Regions from separate parts of the Bacillus lumedeiriae genome, predicted to be linked through region 2. Evidence: riboswitches for the same ligand, from Rfam matches in the RefSeq annotation. Region 2 holds a riboswitch; each other region holds the start of a gene.
The links. Region 2 has a riboswitch for cyclic di-GMP ahead of QYG89_RS16555 (Spo0E family sporulation regulatory protein-aspartic acid phosphatase). Riboswitches for the same ligand answer to the same signal wherever they lie in the genome.

Region 1 (6,001 bases), on a different contig from region 2:
ATGAGTTATCTGCTTCTTCTGAACAAAGTGCAGCCGCAGAGATGCACGGCGCAATTGCTCGTTTTAAATTTTAAGTACAGGAAGGAACATTTCAATATTAAAAAGCCCGCTTCCTTAAAAGGAGCGGGCTTTTTAGTAAATTGATAATTTAGAAAATTTTGTACTTTATTTAAAGTATCTACTTATTAAGTAAAAAACCGATATAACAGTTGAAATGTTTTAGTCATATACACTTAGAAAGGTTGATTAAGGAAAAGCGGAGGTAATCGAGGAAGGTGAAACGAATCCGCAGTGTCTCACTGATGTCACTAGTCTGAGATGATAACGATGGATACAAATTGAAAAGAAACAACGAGTGATAAAATAAAAAGTCTATAGTTATACATGTTCAATAGTGAGGAAATGATGAGATGTTATTTAGGAAATTCTAAGTTTCAGTATGTGAAATAAACAAATAGGAGGAAGTCATGAGTCAATTGTTCCATTTTAAAAGTATAACAGGGAAAATGATATTTGGATTTTCAGTCGTTATTCTCCTCGTCGTTTTATTAGGGGGTTATAACTACATAACAATTAAATCCGTCAACAACCATGTAGAAGAAATTATGGAAAAAGATCTTCAGTTATTAATTGCTGATGAGCAAATGGTGAACACAATGGCTAATAGAGTAGCTGCTGCTCATCGTTACGTGTTATACGGCGGAGAGTATAAAGATGTCTTTAATGAATACACAGAAAAAGGGAAGTATTATGAAAGTATGGCAAGAGAGGCGGGGGTCTCACAGGAGTTTGATGAACTTATTAAGAAAACGGTCACATGGAGACAAGCCATCGGAGAAAAGGTATTTAATGAGTATGACAAAGGAAACATAGAAGGGGCTCGCCAAAATTTGGAAGAGCTGACTCCTATTGCTCGTGAGTTAATGGAGGGTTACGAAGAACTTGCGAAGGATAAGGAACAATCTATTAATCACACAGGACAAACCATCATCTCAACCGGCAAAAAAACATTATTTGTGATTACAGCGGTCTCGATTTTAGTCATCGTGCTTAGTATCGCGGTCGCTTTAATTACTTCTAATGTGATTTCAAATCCAATAAAAAGGGTGATGGATCGAACGAAAACCATTGCTGATGGGGATTTAAGCCTTGAACCGCTAGAGGTAAAATCGGAAGACGAGATCGGACAGCTTGTTAAGGCAGCAAATGAAATGAATAAGAATACGCGGGAGTTATTAAATCAAATTAACGGGGTTTCGGAGACAGTAACAGGCCAAAGTGAAGAGTTAACGCAAGCAGCGAATGAAGTAAAAGTAGGTACGGAGCAAGTGGCTGTTACGATGGAAGAACTGGCATCAGCAGCAGAAACTCAAGCGAATAGTGCAAGTGACCTAGCTGCGGCGATGGAAACATTCGCCGAAAAGGTCGGAGAAGCTAGTGAAAACGGAGAACGGATTCAAGTGTATTCCAATGACGTATTAGGAATGACGAACGAAGGAAGCCATTTAATGAATGCCTCTACTAATCAAATGGCTAAGATTGATCAAATTGTACGGGATGCCGCTGACAAGATGGAAAGCTTAGACAATCAGTCACAAGAAATTTCAAAATTAGTTTCTGTGATTAAAGGTATTGCTGATCAAACGAATTTGCTGGCATTAAATGCAGCGATTGAGGCGGCGAGAGCAGGTGAACACGGTAAAGGGTTTGCGGTTGTAGCAGATGAAGTAAGAAAGCTGGCGGAAGGAGTAGCTGTTTCGGTTAACGATATTACACAGTTCGTATCAAACATACAAAGTGAATCGAGTGTCGTTGCTGAATCATTGAAGACTGGGTATATAGAAGTAGAACAAGGAGCTCTTCAAATTAAAACGACTGGTGAAACGTTCAATAAAATCAGTTCTGCAGTAACAGAAATGGTGAATAGCATTAAAGTGGCATCTGAGAACTTATCTGATATTGCGGCTAATACCCAGGAAATGCATGGGTTTGTTGAAGAAATAGCATCGATTGCCGAAGAAACTGCAGCAGGCGTAGAACAAACGGCTGCTTCTGCACAACAATCTAGCGCAACGATGGAAGAAGTAGCGGATAGTTCAAAACAGCTGGCTATATTAGCGGAGAAAATGAATGGATTAGTAGGGAAGTTTAAGCTTTAACTGGGAGAAGGAAGCCATCAGAGTTGATGGCTTCAGACTGTAGGCAAACTCAATGAAAATTGAAGTTGAACTGCATTCTTTTTATTTTGCTTGTGGATGGGGGCTGTTGATTTCCATTCCAGGCTGCTTCGCTTTCCGCGGGGCGGCCTCGTCGCAAAAGCGCCTGCGGGGTCTCACCTGTCCCGCTGATCCCGCAGGAGTCTTCGCGCCTTCCATTCCAATCAACAGGGTTTACAAAGCTAGGGCAGCCGTATAATGATTACCTGTTTTAAAATAAATAGATAAAATGCTTGAGGGGATGAAGATGCTTTCGAAACACAATCTAATCCAGCGAGACCAACTAGAAATGATCGTTCTAGATCAGCTTGTACTGGAGAATCACCTGGTTAGTAAAATGGAGGCAGCGATTGATTTCTCTTTTATTTATGACTTGGTGGAAGAGTTGTACTCGGAAGTGGGCCGCCCAAGCATTGGTCCCGTTATTTTAATTAAACTGACATTCATTCAATATACATTTCTGAACCCCTCTTGTCGACAAACTGAAGCCATCAAAGTTGATGGCTTTTTTCTTGGGCCTATTCCAACATAAAGGGAAATTGCGAAAGTATCACACTTGTGTAGGAAGGGAAAGGGGGGAAATAATTTTCTTGCATGGTATTTGCGTACTGTGTATCTTTTGCATTACTAAATTCAAAGAAAATTGTTTACTTTGAAAGAAAACACCTAATAGGACCCATTAACTATATAAGTAAATAATGGTAATATTTGTATGATATTGAAAGTTTTAAAAAGATAAAGGTAAACCTCTCGAAAGATTGGGACACAAAGCTTCAGGTCTAAGGTTCTATTACTATGATGGCTGAGCTACCTAAAATAATTTAAATATTTTAGGGGGTTACACATGTTTAGTTCTTTAATTGATAAAAATGGGTTAGATAAAGAGTGGGTAGAATTGATACTTCATGCTCGAGATCTAGGTATAACTGTAGATGAAATTAGAGAATTCTTAAGCCAATCTTTAAGACCTGACTAAGGTCTTTTTTGTTTCACCTTTTATCTTTTGTCACAGCTTGTGGCGGATGCGGCCAACATTAGAAGCTTGCCTAGCAATTGGTTAAGCGCTTTACTAGTATTTTTTGATTAACCTAACTAAATAAAAAATACCAAAAATAAAGAGCAATACATTTATCATGATAGATCAAGGGATGATGATTTCTTCTTTCTTTGGAGGTGTTGCTTTTCTAGCGAGTTTGCCCCCGTTGTAAAATTTTCCGTATTCTTTCAATATATTAGCAGCTTCTATAGTGGATGGTATTTTACCATCTGCAGGAAACGTTAAGTAATACGTTTTTGTATTTTTTCTGTGGATGACCCATCCGAAAAACTTCATCGCAAATCCGTGGGATCCATTGTTTCGAAACTTCGGCATCGTTTTCCCATCCCAAACAGTCATAGTTTGTCCATTCCCTTTCCCTTTCTTTAGTTCCCCGTGTAGTTCCGCGTAAATGAGCCCTGGTGATTTTTTCATTTGATTCATGACCATTAATGTTAACATCTGGTTGACAAAAAGCTGAAATAAATTCAGTCCTTCTCCTCTTGTAAGAGATATAAATGTTGTTTCTGGAAGCAGCTTTGGCACCTCACCTAACACAAGTGTACTATTGCCTTTGTTATCCTTCTTTGCTGCCCACTTCTTTTTTTTCATGTCATCTCCTCCTAACTTACAATATATTGTATAATTGGTATTCCATTTGTATGTATGCTATACCTTTTTTATGGAGGTGTGAACTATTCCCTTGTGTCCAATAGGGTTTTCTTTTCTTTGAAAAAGACAAGCGGGGTAATGGATAGAAGTAAATTGGTAGTTCTTTCAGGAGTTTAACTAAATGATCAAACAGGAGGGAACGTATATGTCTAATACACTCCAAGATATAAAAATGGACGAGAACGAGTTTTGGAAAATCATTGCTATGTTTGATTGGGAGTGTGAAGGTGATGATGAAGATGTATTAGAGGAAGCTATCGGCTATTTATCCCAAAAGTCCGATGAAGAAATATTTGCTTTCGAGGATATTCTTTCAAAATTTCTTTACAATTTAGATGGTATTGAATATGCAAAAAATATTGGTGAGTATGCTTATGTGGATGAGGAAGAGTTTTTCTCTGTAGATACCTTCTTATATGCAAGATGTGTAGTTGTAGCAAATGGAAGGGACTTTTATTATGAGGTGTTGAAACATCCGGAGGAGATGCCTAAAGATTTGGAGTTCGAATCTTTATTATATGTTGCTAACGAATCATATGAGCGGAAAAATGACGAAGAGTTTGATTATGTTCCGAAGTATGACTATGAAACATTTAGCAATGAGGAGAAATGGAAAAGTTAATTTTCTATTAAGTTCTGGAGCTATCCGCTCAATTATTGGCGTTCCTTATAGGTTTGTTAAATGAAGGATGAATTAAACAACCTTCCAGCATTTATCTCTATACCTTCCATATAATGATAGATAACAATTGCCTCTGTAGCTCTAGCAGGGAAGAGCGCCGGTTCGAATCCCGTCAGAGGCACTTCTTTGTTTCATCTTTCTGGTTGATTTTTTCTTCTTGAACTGTGTCTATCAACAATATCGTTGAGCAGATCGTAAAAAAGAAGCTCGAAAGCTTCTTTTTTACTTTATAACTACAACAAACAGAGCAGTAAGATCGGTTTTCCTTTTTATGTTTCTTCTTCCTCAAGAAGACAATGTGATGGCCTATGAAAAATTGAAAAAGACGGTTCTCCAGCTGATTTTTCAATAAATGTCTCATTTCTCATTCTTTTAAAACCAAAACACAGGATAATTTCTATCGCTTCGTAAGTTATTAACTAATAAAGCGACCAGTACGATAACTAAAGTTCCTGTTAAAACTGGTGTAAACAAATATTCCCAAGAACAAGAACCGAGTATAACAATGATTGGATCTGCTCCTGCAGGGGGATGAGTAGTTTTAGTGAGCATCATCAAACTAATTGCCATTCCGACCCCTAATGCAAGGACCCATGGCTCATTGCCAAACATATGATAAACAGTTAACCCAATGAGCGTTGAAAGGAAATGACCACCAATAATATTTCTAGGTTGAGATAATGGAGAATTCCAAAGGGAAAATGCTAATACACAACTGGCTCCAAATGAAGCAATTAACCATGGGGTAGAAGTAAGGCTTGTTAGTAATAAAAGAATAAAGATTGCAATAAATCCACCAATAAACCCTGTTATAACATCTTTAGTATTTACTTTAAGAGGGTTTTTCTCTTTGCCTCTCATTTTGATTAAATAAGATGGATACTGATGTTTAATGTTTTTTTCTGTTTGCTCCCGTTTTGCTAAACTTCCTTCTCTAAACAAAAATATAATCTCTCCTTACTAAAAACTTTTTACTATCAGACTAGATCAATTCCTTTTTGGTCTGTTCTTGACTTTCGTTTAACTTATTTAATAAAGTTATAATAATAATTATTCTTTAGTCAATAATTTTTTTATGGGAACAACCCGTGACAAGCGGGGCTCCTGCTACAGAAGTTAATAAGAAAGTCTTTTTTGATGCTAATATTTTTTATTGTTATTGGTATAGATATTAAAAGGGGTGTATTGTTTTGTTTTTTAAGTTATCGAAGGAACAGCATGAACAAATGATTGAGGATATTCAATATTTCTTTTCTAGCGAACGGGATGAGGAATTATCGGAGTTTGCTGCAGAAAGGGTGTTAGAATTTATTAAAGAGTCGATTGCTCCACACTTTTATAATGCAGCGATTTCGGATGCTAAAATCGTCATTGAACAGCAAATGTCGGCAATGG
Region 2 (6,001 bases):
TTTATAGAGTTAAAGCCGTCGAGGTATTGGATAGGGAGTTCATGTGGTTGTAAGGGCAAAAGCGGAGAGCAATTGTCTCAGATCATTTACTTTAAAAGCTTACCCCAAAAAGAATTAATGGCTTTGAAAGGTGGATACTTAAAGCTGGCTGCTAATGATTACACAGATTTAAGCGATAAGGATCATCTTTTAACGTCAATAAAAGTAATGGATATGGTTTTAGGAGTGGAAGAATAGTAGTTGGCTATTTTAAAAATAAAATAAGAAAAATCCCTATATGAGTTTGGCCGCTCCAGGGATTTTTCGAGAAGTTTGAAGGATTACTCCCTCGATATAAGGTTTGTGGGTTTATTTTATCATATATCGATGCGAATGTCCTTCATTTAGTGGAGGATTTTTTTATGGAAAATTTAAAATTGGAGGAAACGTCTCTTGATCGGGCGAAAGGACACGTTCTTTTTCATCACAAACAAGCAGATGGATGGATCACTCTCGCGAGAAAGGAAAAGTCGGGGGCGTGGAAGCAGTATCACTATAGACCAGAACAGTTAGCTTCAGAGATGTCTGAGTGGCTCGGTGAGGACGTTTATTTTAGTCAGAATACATTTTATAAGCCGCAGCGGCGAATCGAGAATATAAGGCAATTACGGGCGTTATACGTGGACGTGGATTGTCATCTGTTGAATTTCGATCCGGCTTGGGTTGTTGGGAAGCTAGATTTAGAGATTTTCCAAGAGACTTTGCCGAATCCGAATATTATTATTTTTTCGGGTCGCGGGCTGGTTTGTATATGGATGTTAGAGCCTGTACCTTATAAGGCGTTGCCTTTGTGGCAGGCGATCCAGAATTACTTTTGCGAGCAGCTGCAGTACGTCGGAGCAGATACGAAGTCTATTGATGCGACGCGAGTGTTTCGGGTTGCTGGTTCGGTTAATTCGAAAAACGGACAAGAGGTAGTCGTGCAGTATCGGCATGATTACCGGTATGTATTGCGTGATTTGCAGGGGGATTACTTGCCGGAGCTGGCCCCGGCGCAGCCTAAGAAGCCTGGACGTAAGCCCAAGATTGTTCATTTACATAACGTGCGTAATTTGCATTACTCCAGGCTGCTAGATTTGGTTCGGTTAGTACACTTACGGGATTATGATGTGCAGGGGCATCGGGAGTTATTTTGCTTTTTATACCGGTATTGGAGCTGCTGTTTGACGGATGATACAGCAGATGCCTTGGAACAGATGCTAGAGTTTAATAGCGAGTTTAAAGAGCCTTTGCCAGAACGCGAGGTTATACGAGCGACTAGGAGTGCAGAAAAGGCATGGATCGCGAAGAGTGATGCGAAGGCAAATGAAGAAGCGATCGCCAAGGGCTATCCTGGCGCTGGATACAATTTAAAGAATGCAACGATTATTAAATGGCTGGAGATCACGACAGAGGAACAGGAACACTTACGGACGATCATTGATGGCAATGAGAAGCGCAGACGTAAGAGAGTGCGTGATAAGAAGCGTGTGACAGAAAAGCGTCGTGAGCAGGGCGTTGTTGCGCGTGAGGAGTATTTAGAGCAGCAGAAAGATAAGACTGAGGATAAACTATGGCAGCTGCAGCAAGCGATAGAGAGACATCCTAAAGCAACGAAAGCTGAGTTGGCTAAGCTATTAGGCGTGCATCGATCCCATCTTTATCGTTTGTTGAAACAACTATGATAAAAGTGTCTCATGGTGTGTCGCCCTTATATTATAGGCGTTAGCCTGCTTGCTCGCGTTTAGAGGGTCAGAGGCTCTACTCCTTACTTTGCTTGCCCCCGTACTGGGGGTCTTTTAGTGTTTGAATTTAGCAAATAGTGATTATAAACCTAATAATTATATAGGGGAGCTTATTGTACTTAATAAGGGGATACAGCCTCGGAGCGAGCAGCGGTGGGCAAGCGTTAGCGCGCAGGGGCTACCATCTTATTTATTGTAGGTATGCTTACTGTGTTAACTGAAGTTTTGCTGTTTTGAAAACCTTTAAAATACATGAGGACTGATAACCAATGAATTTCTGTGAATTGATGGACTGGAGCGGATATATTTACTTGGAGAAATTACTTGAACCTGAAGATAATTCATTGAGATTACTTATTGGAAGGAGTAAGGAGGTCAATGTTGGTTTAGGTATAAAACATTTGTCACCGATACAAATAGATTTTGATGTTTTATGTATCGTATTCTGTGATCAATGAATGTTTTGATTGTCTAGATGACAATGAAATATCAAAGGGAGAAGTTTTTCGGATATATACTAAGTCAAAGTACTTGGATTTTATTGAATCAGCCACGATTGAAAGAGAAGATATATGTTTACCTGCAAATTTTGTTCACTATCAATTTTGCTGTTTAAATCACATTATTGATGTCATTTCTTGCGATGCACCTAAAATTACTGCAGTAACAGCTTAACTGAATGTATAAAACCTCACTTTTTTATGCAGCCACTAGGCTAATTTGAGGGCCAGAAACCTTGTTAAATCAACAGTGCATACAATCCTGCATAGAGAAGAAGCGAGATGAAGAATGAAACTCTTTGTGAGATAAGGAATTTTTGGAGTATTCATTTGACGCTTAGAGATCTTATCTAACTAAAAGGTCATATTGTTAAAGATCATGCATTCATTAACATTCAAAAAAGAGACCAAAATTATTCAAATAGAAACAACATAATCCGACAAATTTAGTAATCGTATTACGGTAATATTTAACAAGAAAAGGCAAACTTATTGAAAAATAAGGACGCAAAACTACAGGTCTAAGGTTTTTTAACTATGATGGCTGAGTTGCCTAAAATAAAATGCATATTTTAGGAGGATTACCGGTGTGTATGGAAGTGGACAATTTAGAAAGCAGAATCAATCAACTAAAAAGGGAATTGGTCCAAACGGTAAGGTTAACTGGATTAAATAGTTATGACACCCTTTTTTGCAGTCAAGAGTTAGATGAACTCATCGTGGTTTATCAAAAACATTTGCAAAATAAAACTAATAGTACCCTCGTATTAGCACTAAAATAAGTATCTGAATACTAAATCAATTTTCGCTTTAATTGAACAGGCAGCAAAAATGATCTGTTTATGAGGGTTCTTTTCTGTACTGATAACGAGCGTTATGTAAATAATAAATGTTAGTCCAAAAACAGATCATCTTATATGGGATGGTCTGTTCTTGGGTATATTATTGTTGAAATAGTTTTAAAATGATTCAAGCTCTTTACTGTTTAATACTTCTCCGTTTCTGTCAAATATAACAAGATGCCATGTCTTTTCACCGTCTTGCTCTGCTTCTTTTAAAATTGCATATCCTTTTTCTGATTCATACGAATCTGTGAATTCAGCATCGGTCCATACTTCTTTTGGAGCGAGATAATTTAATTCTTCTGGATCTTTTTCATTAAATTCAAATTCATAGATAGTGAATTGCGCATAATAAAGGTCGTCGCCTATTGAAATAAACTTCTCTACCTGGGGAGAGCTGGCACCTCTATTAGTTCCTTCGTCCAACAAATAAAAAATTTCATCTTTATATTTTGCATACAGCCCGTAATCTTTTCGCTCAACAGCAGTACCAAACAATTTTTCTGCTAGTTCGCTGATCCGGTCAGCTGGGTATGCGACATAGGAAAAACTGTCGTCGATGATTGATTGATCCTCCAGCGAATCAATGGATACATCGATGAACGACTGATAATATAAGCCGTTAGCTATGGCTTCTATCACTTGAGTCCCGTCATCTTTCTTGACGTTTATATTGCGGCTATTAGAAAATTGATACAAGTATTCAATAAGGTCCCTTTTTTCATCCGTTGTAAGATCATCATAAATATTTTTCATAGGCTTTTCCAAGCTTGAGGAAATACCATCGCTCAGTTTTGGAAACTTTCCCGGATCTAGCGAGCGAAGAAATGTTTTAATTGTTTCTTTATTATTTGAGACAGCGAAATTAAGCGATTTTGAACCGGTGTCATCAAGAATCAGCATTAAGCTGCTGTCGCTGTTATATTTCTTTAGTATTGTTTTGTATTCTTTTGCTGTTATTTCGTCCACTGTATCATTTTTTCTCTGTTCATATATCATACGGGGTTTGTCGCTGTCTTCATAGTATTGTTCTATAGCCATTACATTGTCCTTTTCTACAAAAGCAGTTCCCTCTAAGGATAGGAAAATATGCCTCTGAAGATATTCGGATATACTTGGATCGTTTCCCCGGCTTCCGGCGGAATAGCCGCCTGTGTCTACTAAATATGATTTTGAATCTACTGTTGCAATGGAACGTGAGGAAATATCTCCACTCCTGCCTTCATTCTTATACTGTTTTGAAAAGATTTCGGCCGCCTTGTCATTTTTGTATGTCCATACTTCTTCTTTGTAATGAAATTCATCGGTAATCTGTGCTGAAATCATGTACAGTTCTGGTAAATCATCGCCGTTAAAGTCGATTAAATTAGCATATGCTAGCCCTTGATTTTCTCCATTGTCTTCAGTCAGAATACCATGAGGTTCGATCATTTCAACGACGATGTCGTAATAAGCACTCAAGGCGGAAGGTTTTTCTGATTCTGCTTCTTTTGATTCCGAAGGTGTTGCTAAGGTTTCCTCTACATTTTCTGTTTTTTTAACTTCTTCCTTTTCCTCTTTTATAATGGGATCTTTACTGCATCCGGTTAAAAAAAGGAATGTGACTATAATTGCTAAAAAGATGCCTTTCATCCAGCTTCCTCTCTTTCTTGATCTATCAGCTGTGTGTTTTAAAATTCCATGGTCTGATATTTTTTTGGTTAATATTTACTATATTACCATATGGTACAAAAGGAGTGTGTTCTTGATTTGTATAAATAGGCTCGCCGTTGTTTTGTACGGCTTCTGCAGTATTGCTGTAAGTGATAATTTCTTAACTTAGGAGGATCGGCTTTTTTGGAGGTTTTGAAAGTCTCATAACTTATGGGGGATAGTTACGAATAGTTTCTCGATGACTTCAATATGGAAGAAGAGCATAAGGGATTTTTGTTATCAAGTAGGGGGATAGACCAGGCAATGCCTGGCATCATCTCAACTTTTATTGTATAGGAGGTTAAATACTTTTCTTCATGCCACATTCACGGCATTCTCTGAGGAAAATTGTATTTTTCATTGAGCTTTTAAATTGAGCGTTCCCGCAATTGTCGCAGCGGCCAGAAACGATATCGGGTCGTTCTTTGTAATCGTAAACGATTGTTAGGTCATATTTTTTCTCTTCCATGTCAGTCGCCTTTCTCTTGAATTCTAGTGGTTAGTTTATCATGAAGAAGATCGGTGATATACAATTGAATGAGAATAAAAATAAATAAGTGAACAGCAAAGAAGTATCGGCCCCACCTTCGCCAGATACTGTGATAGCCACGCGTGCTATCTCACCTGGTTTTGATTATAAAGATTTAGTATTAATTGGATGTAATGCTGGTTTAAAGAAATGTAAAAATGGATTGTGCGGAGAGGATTCTTTCCGTACTTTTTGTTTTTTTGCTTTCAAATAGGATCTCTTTCGTTTAAAATAGAACATACGTTCCTTTAGTTTTATTTGGATATCTATTGTTATTTCTGGAGTGTTATCATTAGATTGGAATTTGTGAAAAGGGGGATTTGGCTTGTTTAAGAATATTTTTTCTGTGTTGATGGCTATGTTTTTGCTGGCTGCTAATATTCAGGTAGCGAGTGCCAACAGCGGTTTTAAAGATGTTACTTCTTTTAAGAGTGAGATTGAATTTTTAACTTCTAAAGGAATTATTATGGGTTATCCTGACGGCACTTTTAAGCCGGATAATCCTATTACTCGTTTGCAGGCTGTGCAGATGATTTTACGGGAAAAGGGTGTTACTGATTTTTCTAACGTTCCTGATCCTGGATTTATTGATGCGAAGCCGGGAACTCCGCGTTATGGGGAGATTGCAAAGGCTGTTCAGTTAGGTTTTATTAACGGTAAGGTGAATGCGAAGGG
Region 3 (6,001 bases), on a different contig from region 2:
TTTTCACAGAAACGGTGATGGATAACCGATAGCCGGACTCTTCAATTGACCAGTCAAACGTAATGTCGACACCGCTGATTGGAATGGGATGGCACATAGGAATGAGCATCGCCGTCTGTTTGGCTGCCATAATACCGGCGACTTGGGCGACCGCGAGAACGTCTCCTTTTTTAATGGTATGATTGGTGATTTGCTCGTAAATTTGTTCATTCACAAGGATGCTTGTTTGAGCAACAGCTAAGCGGTTAGATGGCTGTTTTTCAGTAATATCGACCATTTTTGCTCTTCCTTGTTCATTAAAATGAGTAAACTCAGACATAGGAACCCTCTTTTCAACAGTTATTTTCTTTTTCATTGTAACATGGACAAGACGCTAATAGTTTATGAATAGACAGGGAGTGAAGATGAAGTGGAACGAATGTTCGTTGTGACCGATCAGCCGATTTCGATTGAAGAAGTAACGAAGAAAGTTACTCGGCCTGAAGCGGGAGCTATTTCTAATTTTATTGGCACAGTCAGAGAATATACGCACGGCCGCCGAACGCTGTCGTTAACATATGAAGCGTATCAGTCGATGGCTGAAAAGCAGCTGCAAAAGATTGGTGAGGAAATCAGTCAAAAATGGCCTGATGCAAAGACGGCTATTACGCATCGAACGGGACATCTCACTATTTCCGATATTGCGGTTGTCATTGCTGTATCGACACCGCACCGTAAAGATGCCTTTCGGGCGAGTGAATATGCGATTGAAAGAATTAAGCAAATTGTGCCGATATGGAAGAAAGAGCATTGGGAAGATGGAGAACAATGGATTGGGAATCAACTGGAAACGAAAGCTTATCCAGAAGGAAAGCCGAAAGGAGTGCAAATTCATGATTAACGTTCTTTGTTTTGCTCATTTAAAAGAACAAGTGGGAAAAGAGCAGGTGGAACTTCAGCATAATGAATTGACAGTGAGGGAATTATTAAATGAACTGAATGAAAAGTATTCGATTCATACAGATACATTAATTGTAGCTGTCAATGAAGAGTATGCTGATTTAGATGACATGATTCAATCTGGGGATACGGTCGCTCTTATTCCGCCAGTGAGCGGCGGGTAAGAAGGTTGGCTGCGGAAAACAAGAAGCAGTGGCTCGGTGTCGTACTTGCTGGAGGAGAATCGAGACGATTTGGTGAGCCGAAAGCGTTCGTACGATACGAAGGCCATTATTTTTATGAGTACTCTATCCGAGCTCTCGTTCCTTTTACAGATGAAGTCGTCATTATCAGTCATCCGTCACTTACAAATCAATTCAGCCGGCAATCAGCTGTTCAGGTTATGGAAGATGCAGCACCTTATTGCGGAAAAGGGCCGCTGGCTGGCTTGTATAGTGTGATGAAGAAGTTTAAGGCGAATTGGTACATCGTTCTTCCTTGTGATATGCCGTTAGTAAATAAAGAAGTGACAGGCCGGCTGGCAGCAGCTGCGGACCAAGCATATGATGCTGTTATCCCAAATATCGCGGGGAGGATGCAGCCGCTTGTTGGTGTTTATCATCAAAGGGTTTTTTCAATTGTAACGAAACAGCTCAGTGATGGTAATTACCGAATGCTGGATTTCTTACAGAAAATAAATGTGAAACAACTAACTGAAGTTGAATTACAATCAGCTGACAACTGGTTTGAAAATATTAATACGAAGGATGCCTACAGTCAATTATTTGCTGATGGGTCAAGTGATCCGCTATATTAACGGAAATCTGCAAAATTATGCGGCATCCAGAAAGGGGAATTGAATGAAGCAAGTAAAAGATCAATTCAACAGACCGCTGAGAGACATTCGGATTTCCTTGACGGATCAGTGTAATTTCCGCTGCTCTTATTGTATGCCGGCTGAGATTTTTGGCCCAGATTATCCGTTTTTACCGAAAGAGCACTATTTATCCTTTTCAGAGATCATTCGAGTGGTTCAGGCGGTAACAGAACTCGGCGTAGAGAAAGTCCGATTGACCGGCGGCGAGCCGCTGCTGCGGAAAGATCTGCCCGAATTGATTCATGATTTATACACGAAAACAATGATCAAAGACATTGCTCTAACGACAAATGGCGTGCTGCTTCCGAAATATGCGAAAGAGCTGAAAGATGCCGGCTTGCAGCGAGTGAATATTAGCATGGATGCACTTGATGACGACATCTTTAAGAGGATGAACGGACGCTCTGTCAGCGTGAAAACTGTGCTAAAAGGAATCGAAGCGGCGAAGTCGGCGGGCCTTGACATTAAAATAAATATGGTCGTTAAAAAAGGTGTAAATGACGAACAGATTTTGCCGATGGCCGCCTACTTTAAAAATGAAGGCATACCGCTCCGCTTTATTGAATTTATGGATGTCGGAAGTACAAATGGCTGGCAGCTTTCCTCTGTTGTGTCCAAACAAGAAATCGTTGAACGGATCGATCGTCAATTTCCTGTGAAGCCGGTTGATAAAGCATATTATGGTGAAGTAGCGGACCGATATATATACGCGGATGGCAGTGGTGAGTTCGGCGTCATTTCATCCGTGACTGAGTCATTTTGCTCAACATGTACCCGGGCAAGAGTGTCTGCTGACGGCAAGCTATACACGTGTTTGTTTGCGACGAAAGGCCACGATTTAAAGCCAGTGCTTCGTTCTTCCGCTTTAGTAGAAGAAGTGAAAGAGTACATTGCATCCATCTGGCAGCGCCGGACGGATCGTTATTCTGATGAACGGACAGAAGAAACAGCGAAAAAACGGCCAAAAATTGAAATGTCTTATATTGGTGGTTAGTTACAAGGAAGGGAATGGTGTCCATGAGTGAGAGGCAAGTGCATGCTCATAAAAAGCAGGCAGCGAGGCATGTCGCCTGCCAGGTGTTGACAGTCAGTGATACGAGAACAGAAGAAACAGATAAAAGCGGAAGGAAAATTAAAGAATGTTTAACAGCGGCCGGCCATTCCGTTGCACGTTATCACGTTGTTCCCGATGAAAAAGAAAAGATTCAGCAAATCGTTTTACAAGGAATTCAAGACCGGGACATTGATGCTGTCATTATCAACGGCGGAACGGGGATTGCCAGACGTGACGTGACGATTGAAGCAGTCACTCCTTTGTTTGATAAAGAACTGACTGGATTTGGCGAACTTTTTCGCTATCTTAGTTACACAGAAGACATCGGTTCCGCAGCGATGATGTCCCGAGCAGTGGCCGGGGTAGCTGACAAAACGGTGCTGTTCTCGCTTCCAGGTTCTACTGGAGCCGTCACGTTAGCAATGGAAAAATTAGTGCTTCGAGAAATTGGTCACATTGTTGCCGAATTACACAAGGAAAGTTAGAAGCTCTGCCACATTTTTAGATTGACTTATTAGGTCTATCGAACTATGATGGATTGTGTAGGAATATAATGGTTTGTAAGTTACATATTACATGTCTATATAAAAAATTGTATGATGGAAGCGATGAACAGTCATTCGTATGTGGGCACTTGAATGGCTTGGAGCAACTAGTGCAACCGACTCTGCTTTTTAGGGTCGGTTTTTTTATTGAACATAGGGGTAGGAGGAGCAACATGATAAGTAAAGAATCTGAGACGTCTAAATTGCCTATGCATTCGTATTCGCAAGATCGGTTAATGAAGGGAAATGAATCATTTGAAAGTGTATTGAAAGAGTTAACAGATGTCACATATGCACTAGATCAATCTTCTATTGTTGCGATCACGGATCGGCAAGGGAAGATTCTTCACGTAAATGATCAGTTTTGCAAAATTTCCAAATACGAACGGGAAGAGTTAATCGGGCAGGATCATCGGATTTTAAACTCTAATCATCATCCGAAAGGATTTTTCAAACAAATGTGGACGGCGATCGGCTCCGGGGAAATTTGGAGAGGTGAAATTAGAAATAAAGCAAAAGATGGTTCCACTTACTGGGTAGATACAACGATTGTTCCTTTTTTAAATAAAAAGGGGAAGCCCTATCAGTATGTTTCGATCCGCAATGATATTAGTTCTCGTAAACGAATGGAAGAAGAAATAAGAAGGAGCGAGGAAAAGTACCGTTTAATTACAGAGAATTCATCTGATTTGATCTCGGTCATTGACCCGGAAGGAAGTTTCCGATACGTTTCACCTTCCCATGCAGCATGGCTGGGCCATCATCTTTCTGAATTACAGTCCAGTCAATTGTTTCATTGGGTGCATGAAGAAGATCAATCCTCTTTGCGGAATGAAATCGAGCTGTTGTCCGCTAAGAGGAGAACGTCTGCCCGCGTAGAATTTCGTATCCGAACGAGTAAAAATAAATATAAAGACATGGAAACGAGAATCAATCCAGTTTGGGATGAAGAAGGCAAAGTGAAAAAACTCGTGCTCGTCATGCGGGATGTGACGGAGCGGAAAAAATCCGAACGGCTCATTTACCATTTAGCTTACCACGATACATTGACTGATCTGCCGAATCGCCGGTTATTTATGAATCGTTTACAAAAGGAAGTCGATCAGGCAAAACGTTCTTCTTCTCGGCTAGCTGTTATGTTTATCGATTTAGACCGGTTTAAGCACGTGAATGATTCATGGGGACATGAGAGCGGCGATTTTATTCTAACAGAAGCAGCCCAGCGCATTCAGCGGGCTCTTCGTTCCACTGATGTAGTGGCCCGATTAGGCGGAGACGAGTTTACGGTTTTGTTGACGGATGCAGCAAGTACAGAAGAAATTGAGCGGATTGCTCATAGAATCCAGGCGCATTTTCAAGAACCGATTGAGCTTGCTGGTCAGATATATACCCTTACTTGCAGCATCGGAATTGCGCGGTTTCCTGATCACGGAAAAGGAGCGGATGAACTATTAAATAAAGCCGATACTGCCCTTTACGCGGTGAAGGAGCGGGGACGAAATGGATATGCGGTGTTTGAGGCTAGTATGGAAGAGAAGTCGTTGGAACGTATTCTTTTAGAAAATGAGTTGAGAAAAGCGATTCATCTTGAACATTTTCATATTGACTATCAGCCGAAAATGGATATTTCCAAAGATGAGTTAATTGGAATGGAAGCGCTGGTTCGCTGGAATCATCCGGAACTAGGGAAAATCCCTCCTAATCAATTTATTCCGCTGGCTGAAGAAACAGGATTGATTCTCCCTCTTGGAGAATGGGTGCTTCGTCAAGGATGCCGTCAAAATAAAGAATGGCAAAAGAAAGGGTATCCGCCGTTAAAGGTCTCCATCAATATGTCTGTCCGGCAGCTGGCCCATCCAAATATTGTGGATAAGATCGAAGGGATTTTAAAGGAAACAGAATTGGATCCAGAGTGGCTGGAGCTGGAGGTGACGGAGAGTGTGTTCGCTGATATCGATCATGCAGCGGATACGTTACAATCGCTGAGGGAATTAGGTGTTCACATTTCGATTGATGATTTTGGAACAGGGTACAGTTCGTTCAGTTATATCAAACATTTGCCTGTTGATACATTGAAAATTGATGCTTCCTTTATTCGTGACATTCATCAAAATGAAGAGAGTCAGGCGATTGTACAAGCTGTCTTGGCATTGGCGCGGACACTTGGGATCAACGTCATTGCAGAAGGTGTTGAAAACCAAGAACAGCTGGATATTCTTAATGCGGACGGATGCGGTCAGGGACAAGGTTTTCTATTTAGTAAACCATTATCTAATAAGGACTTTGAAGAGTATTTAAAAGAATCCATTGGAGCAAAAAGAACTGAGAAGAGAAATGGCGAAATAGTGATATAAAAACATTGGGGGAAAGCGATGAATCTTTTTACAAAAAGGCCAAAGTCATGGATGGAGTATTTGGACAGTTCCGATGCACAAGAAATATCCGAAGTGGGAGCGCGGGTGAAAGAACGGCTCGCTTTTATGGGTGTCAGCCAGGAGACATTGGATGATGTCAAAGAAGCTTCTCCCATCCTTTTGTCTTATAAAGAAGAGATTGTTAATCAATTTTACGAGCACATTACGTCTGTTGATCATCTAAGGAACATCA
Region 4 (6,001 bases), on a different contig from region 2:
GACATAATTCTACATTTTTCCCTATGTACTTACAAAATTATATCACTTTTTTACTATTTTTATAGCATTACCACAAAAATTTTTATGGTAAATTCATCCACCAAGCATTATCCTCCAAAATATCACAAATTAATTACTATTAATATTTATATAGCTAACCTCAGCTTTAATACTATATGAACCCACCTTGATTTTCCGGCATAACGACTGTTCGTCTCACCTGTTTACATCAATGTAAAGACAACATTCTTGTGTCGGCTTAATAAATTAGATCTATATAGGATAGTTTCAGGGTTCTGACAATTTACAGCATGAAGATGCAAAAAACGGATTGTCCGGAAAGAAACCTCTCCACACAATCCGTTTTTACCTTTCTTTAAACCGACGTTACATTCAATTAATACTAAACACATATCATAAAAACCAGGTGAGATCGCACGCGTAGCTATCTCAGTATCCGGCGAAGTCGGGGTCAATACTCTTGTGTTGTTCACTTATTTATTTTTATTCCCTCACAATTGTATGTTACGACTCTCCCACATGATAAAATAACCACTATAAGAGAAAAGCGATCAACTTGGAAGTGAAAAAATATGACTTAACAATCATTTACGATTATAAAGAGCATCCTGATATCCTATCTGGTCACTGCAACAATTGTGAGAATACCCCATTTAAAAGCCCGATGAAAAATAATATTTTCCTCAGAGAATGCTGTGAGTGCAACATGAAGAAAAGTATTTAACCTTTGATAAACAGTAAATGTTGAGTAAACAATAAATAGCCAGCCTCCGCCTATATAATAGTACTTGTTCTCCTTATTTTGATGATTGATAATCTATCTTTTTATTTAGCAACCTTCTCAAAGTCTTCAATGTTTTTATTGAATGTAGATTGAGTTTCTATGATTGTTTCTTGCAAAACATCTGTTATTTCACTAACTCTTTCTACTTCCTTTATGATACTTTCTACATTCGAATCCACATTTTTAATGGCATGATCAACATTGCCAGCCAATCTCCGTACTTCATCAGCTACAACTTTAAAGCCTCTTCCATGTTCCCCTACCCGAGCAGCTTCAATGGCTGCATTTAAGGCCAGCATATTTGTTTGAGAAGAAATACTGCGTATAGTTTTAGATACTTCACTGATGAGATCCGTTTGTTTTTTTAATGATTCAATGGCTTGTAGTTTTTCATTGGAATTTGCAACAACTATATTTACTAGCTCTGTAGGCATATCTTTCAATTGAGAAATGATTTTCTTCGTATGATTTTCACGTTCCGTAATATTAGTTGCGATTTTAAGAATTCCATTCACTTTACCTTCTTCATTCCGCACTGGAATATAAGTAGCTTCCAGCCAAAGTAAATTCCTTTCTTTGTCGACTCTTTGAATTTTTTCTTGGAACTTCTCCCCTTCACTGAGATTATTCCATAGCTCTACATATTTTTCACTGCTTCTAAATTCCATCGTGCAGAACCGTTCATGTCGCATATTCTTCATCTCATTAACTGTATAGCCCAAAGTCTTTGCAAAATTTTCATTTACCCAAATCACTTCTCTGTTTAAATTGAATTCTATCATGGCTAAATTTGACTCTAACGCAACTAAAACGGATGTTTCATCTAATACTTGAGTACTTGTACTAATCATTCGTTTATCCCTCATTCTAGAGGCAGCCCAGCCATCATAATCCATTTGATTTTAGACCCGTCGGCTTTGCGCCCTGACCTTTCGATCAGTTTGCTTTTCACATTTTTAGTAAGTAATAGTTATATTATACTTTTTTCCTTAGTGTAGCGTAGTGTTTTATGAGTAATAAAAAGTACTTAATGGCTGAAATCAGTAATGTTGCATAGTAGAAAGAAGGCTAGTAAACATAGTATTTAGTATGATGAAGAACAAAACACCGTACAGACAGCCTAAATTAGAGAATGAAAGTGCGTAAATAGAGACCCTAGGAAAATCGCTAGAGTCTCTTTCTTCTAGTGTAATGGATGGGCTGATATCCATCACTCTCTATAATTTCACATCAATGTTCCCACCCAAATGCGGCTGGGCAGCACGTTGGATAGCTGTGGCATCCGCAGTACTCATCAACTTCTGGAGAGCTTCGCCTTGCTGTTTCGCATCTCCCATTGCCATTTTCATGACTGACATCGAAGCCTGCTGCTGGACTTGTCCTTGACTTAACGCGATTGACATAAGTGCGATATCCATAGAAACACCACCTTTCTTTTACTAATGAACAACCGATTGCAACTGCTGTTCTAGGGAATGAACTTCCTGTTTCAAAGTGTTTAATTGACCGTTCAACTTATCAATTTCTAATGACGTAAGCTCATGATCACGAGCGTATTCAGCTAGTTCTTTCATTTCATACAGCTTTTCCTCTATCGCTTCTAAGATGCCGTCTTGCTTCTTGCACCATTCGATCTGTTCTTCTAGAAACTTTTTATGATCCTGTTCATCCTTATTCATCTAGTTTCCTCCTGTCAAACAGCTTTTTATGGTGATTATGAAAGATGGCCTGCTGGATCGAGTGGTGACAATGACTGCTTTTTTCGATTAAGCCACTACCATTTATGCTTCTTGAAAAACTCTGTGGATCATTCCTGTGAAACAAGATTTTCCGAGAAGCGACACCGGAACTACCGTGGCCTCTAGAAGATACCTTTTATTATAAGTAGGTGTTGATCAATTGCTTAATATAGGAAGAATAATCTGCCTCTTCATTAGCAAATTCCATTATATAATCTTTATAAAAAATTTCATCTTTTGGACTTGGCGTTAATTTTGTTTGAACGATTAGTTTCATGACTTGTTCTTTTATTCTATTTCTAGATTTAACAAGTGATTCCCTATTCAAATCAGCATGTTCAATTGTTGTTTTCCCCCTACCGCTTTTCGCAACAATTTCACCTGTTATTACATCAAATTCAATAAAATCAGCTGGATCCTCTATCGCTGGATCAATAATCGGGTTTCCATCATTCCATTTGTTCCCTTTTGCCATATTACATTTTTGACAGCACCAGTGCAAATTATTCCAACTGTATATTAAATGATGAAATCGAGGATCGGCTTTAGGTTTAAGGTGCTCAATATGTTCATAGCTGGCAGTGCCTATCCCATACTCACAGTAACAGCATTTAGCCTTATACATTTTTTCTAAAGCACTTCTGACATCTTGTTGGTTATATTTATTTTTATAGGAATCTGTAACTTTGCTAAATTTCCCCTTGTCTTTAACTTGTGAAAGCAATTCTTGTGTCCATGTGTTCCCATTTACTTTTAAACTATCAGGAGTATTAGTCCGCTTAACCTTCCTCATTATTCTCCATCTCCGTTACTTTATCCCCTATTGCATTCAACTTTGCCAAAGTTACTGCTGGATCATCTTCAGGAAGCGTACGATATAATCTCTTTGTGATTAACTCAAGTATATTCTCTTCCTTTTGGGTAAGCTCCCCTTTTAATTTTTTTGAATAAAGTCTCTGTACTTCTTCAACTTCTTTTTGTACGGTGGGGACTCTCGTAAATGTTCCCATTATGTTTGTTAAGATATCTTCAACAAGCCACCCAAAGGGACTATGTTGATTTTCATCAACTATACTTCCTTCTTCTTCGTATAAACGTATGATTTCTCCTTTTTCACATGAGGATATAACGATAGGCGCATGTGTAGTTGCAATAAATTGCACTTTTGGAAAAGTTCGCTTTAAATCCTCTACTATTTTCCATTGCCATTTAGGATGCAGATGCAAATCTATTTCATCAATCAAAACAATTCCCGGTGTTTCTTTGACCGCATACTCTTTTAACTGTGGGTTTAAAATGGACATTCTAAAAGCTAAATCTGCGACCATTCCTATTACACTTCTATATCCAGCACTCATTAAGCGAAGGGGGATCGAATCATCACCTAATTCCACAATTACTTCTTCCTCCTCAAAATCATACATAATGCTTACACGTTCTCCTTCTCCAACAAGGCCTTTCATAAATTCTTCAACAGCTCCTATGGTAGCTTCAAGTTCACCTATTCTTTTTTGTTTTTGGACTTTAATCATTGTCATTCTTCTTAACCAGTTAACAAATAATTTTATATTTGATTCAGCATCCAAACAATCCGTATATCCAATAAATCTCGATAGTTCTTGTCGTTCAAAAGGATCTACCCATTTATTTTTCTTTTGAGAGAATAACCTTCCAGCACTCTGATAGGATATGAGAGGTAAAATAACATTATGGTTTTTCTCATTAATAATTTGCTTCTGCATATCACCGGCATAGGCTATAATTTCTTTTGCGTGCAGACGAGTTGTTTTCCCGTTTATCGTTTCAATGGATCTTTTCCATGTAAACTTTCTTTCATCGATCACTCCAGTACAACTTACCGAGCATGGTAATTGCTTTTCGGGTGTAACAGTCGCATCCCCTACCCTATCCCACTCCTTCCGAACTTCCTCGGAGGATATGTTACGAGTAGAAACCCCATCGACTCCCGCTAAAAACCCTCCTAATCCAACACTCAAAGCTTCTAAAACAGAAGTCTTTCCAGTTCCATTGTCGCCTATAATTAAAGTAAAACGATCATTGAATGTAAAATTACGATATTTAAAACTCTTAAAGTTTTCTATGCTCATTATTTTTATATTCATTGTGCCTCTCCTCTCATCTAGCTTCCCATAAACAACATATGTATTTTTATTATAATGCCTTTATTATCAGCTTTGAAATAATATTCATTTTTTATACATTCTACTAGGCATCTTCTAATTCGACTAAGCCAATATTATTTGTGTTGCTTGAAAAAAACTGTGAAATAAGATTTTTCGAGGAGTGGCAGCACCTATTACACTTTAATGCATTACACTTTGGCTAGATGGGGAGACTGGCCTCCGGTTTTGGTAAATAGCGGAAACATTTTCACACAAAAATATTGGCGGTATCACATATTATCACTAACGATATTTACTATACAATCAACTATTTCACTAAAGATTTTCTTCTTCATTTCTTATATATTCTGCTATAGCAGCGATTACTGTTGAAACAGTTATTTCAATACCACCTCTTGACTGATTTACATGAATTCCCAGATCATCCTCAATAAGATTCCATAACTTTTTTGTTTTTATAAGATCGTTTATTAGTTTGATCTTATCCTGAAGTTCATAATTTCTTATTTCCTTCATTACTAATTCATAAAAGTTTTTACTATGGTTTTGTTTACTTGTCCATTGTAAAAAAGCTTCCCTAGATTTTGTATTTGGTGCTTTATCATGACATTCTGCACACATTAGAAATAAATTTTCCACTTCATCACTTCCACCAAATTGCCTAGGGATAATGTGGCACCTTTGCAACGGTACTCTATTCCAATTTCTGATTATCTCCTTCCTACTTGCTCGAGGATTTTTAATATCATATTTATCTCCCCAATACTTCCGACATGACCAACAACTTGGCTCTGCCCAATCAAAACAGTTTTTATGGAGCCAATTCATCCAATGTTCAAATATCTTTGCTTTAGATGGCATTGTCAATTTAATCCCCCCTTTGATTATTTAGTTATTAACTAAGGTCTTTTACCATATTATGAATTTCTAGAATGAAATATTTAACCTTCTCTCCGTCGTCTAACTTGAAATTTGACTTCAATAATTTGTATTGATACAATACAAATTATTAATTGTATTACAACTATACAATATCAGGGGGAGAGCAGATTGCAAAGTAAGCTTGAAGTTTTTAAGGCTGAACATTGTTTTACTAAAAAGGATATTCAAGAATCATTTTCAGACTATGTAAAAAATAATTATCTGGAGGTGACAGACCAGCAATTTACGGAGAATTACCATAAAAATATATTGAGATTGTGTGAAAGATTTCAGGAGACCCTTGATAATTCACTTTTACCTGAACTCACTGATGATTGGTGGTATTATGATTTTGACTTAAAAAATGACGGAATTGAGCTTAATTTATATTA

Region 1: another riboswitch for cyclic di-GMP. It lies ahead of QYG89_RS09890 (anti-repressor SinI family protein); the one in region 2 lies ahead of QYG89_RS16555 (Spo0E family sporulation regulatory protein-aspartic acid phosphatase).
Region 3: another riboswitch for cyclic di-GMP. It lies ahead of QYG89_RS14960 (sensor domain-containing protein); the one in region 2 lies ahead of QYG89_RS16555 (Spo0E family sporulation regulatory protein-aspartic acid phosphatase).
Region 4: another riboswitch for cyclic di-GMP. It lies ahead of QYG89_RS16255 (PAS domain-containing protein); the one in region 2 lies ahead of QYG89_RS16555 (Spo0E family sporulation regulatory protein-aspartic acid phosphatase).

Annotation. Positions count from the first base shown of each region.
Region 1 is NZ_JAUIYO010000006.1:59,561-65,561, reverse strand. Features, by position in the region: gene QYG89_RS09905 (hypothetical protein) at 1-74, shown strand, start outside; gene QYG89_RS09900 (methyl-accepting chemotaxis protein) at 468-2,159, shown strand; partial or broken gene QYG89_RS09895 (IS5/IS1182 family transposase) at 2,464-2,700, shown strand; cyclic di-GMP riboswitch class I at 2,947-3,031, shown strand; gene QYG89_RS09890 (anti-repressor SinI family protein) at 3,061-3,192, shown strand; gene QYG89_RS09885 (hypothetical protein) at 3,358-3,864, opposite strand; gene QYG89_RS09880 (DUF4240 domain-containing protein) at 4,070-4,546, shown strand; gene QYG89_RS09875 (HPP family protein) at 4,979-5,500, opposite strand; gene QYG89_RS09870 (DUF2164 domain-containing protein) at 5,797-6,001, shown strand, end outside.
Region 2 is NZ_JAUIYO010000026.1:7,896-13,896, reverse strand. Features, by position in the region: gene QYG89_RS16565 (hypothetical protein) at 1-237, shown strand, start outside; gene QYG89_RS16560 (replication protein) at 402-1,703, shown strand; cyclic di-GMP riboswitch class I at 2,736-2,820, shown strand; gene QYG89_RS16555 (Spo0E family sporulation regulatory protein-aspartic acid phosphatase) at 2,857-3,045, shown strand; gene QYG89_RS16550 (hypothetical protein) at 3,223-4,737, opposite strand; gene QYG89_RS16545 (hypothetical protein) at 5,099-5,266, opposite strand; gene QYG89_RS16540 (S-layer homology domain-containing protein) at 5,652-6,001, shown strand, end outside.
Region 3 is NZ_JAUIYO010000017.1:41,017-47,017, forward strand. Features, by position in the region: gene moaC (cyclic pyranopterin monophosphate synthase MoaC) at 1-319, opposite strand, end outside; gene QYG89_RS14935 (molybdenum cofactor biosynthesis protein MoaE) at 419-880, shown strand; gene moaD (molybdopterin converting factor subunit 1) at 873-1,103, shown strand; gene QYG89_RS14945 (molybdenum cofactor guanylyltransferase) at 1,109-1,735, shown strand; gene moaA (GTP 3',8-cyclase MoaA) at 1,779-2,789, shown strand; gene QYG89_RS14955 (MogA/MoaB family molybdenum cofactor biosynthesis protein) at 2,813-3,334, shown strand; cyclic di-GMP riboswitch class II at 3,442-3,525, shown strand; gene QYG89_RS14960 (sensor domain-containing protein) at 3,568-5,748, shown strand; gene QYG89_RS14965 (methyl-accepting chemotaxis protein) at 5,767-6,001, shown strand, end outside.
Region 4 is NZ_JAUIYO010000023.1:16,331-22,331, forward strand. Features, by position in the region: gene QYG89_RS16250 (methyl-accepting chemotaxis protein) at 847-1,239, opposite strand; partial or broken gene QYG89_RS16255 (PAS domain-containing protein) at 1,276-1,701, opposite strand; cyclic di-GMP riboswitch class I at 1,675-1,761, opposite strand; gene QYG89_RS16260 (YjfB family protein) at 2,023-2,223, opposite strand; gene QYG89_RS16265 (hypothetical protein) at 2,245-2,484, opposite strand; gene QYG89_RS16270 (retron system putative HNH endonuclease) at 2,684-3,337, opposite strand; gene QYG89_RS16275 (AAA family ATPase) at 3,324-4,667, opposite strand; gene QYG89_RS16280 (HNH endonuclease) at 5,004-5,549, opposite strand; gene QYG89_RS16285 (helix-turn-helix domain-containing protein) at 5,739-6,001, shown strand, end outside.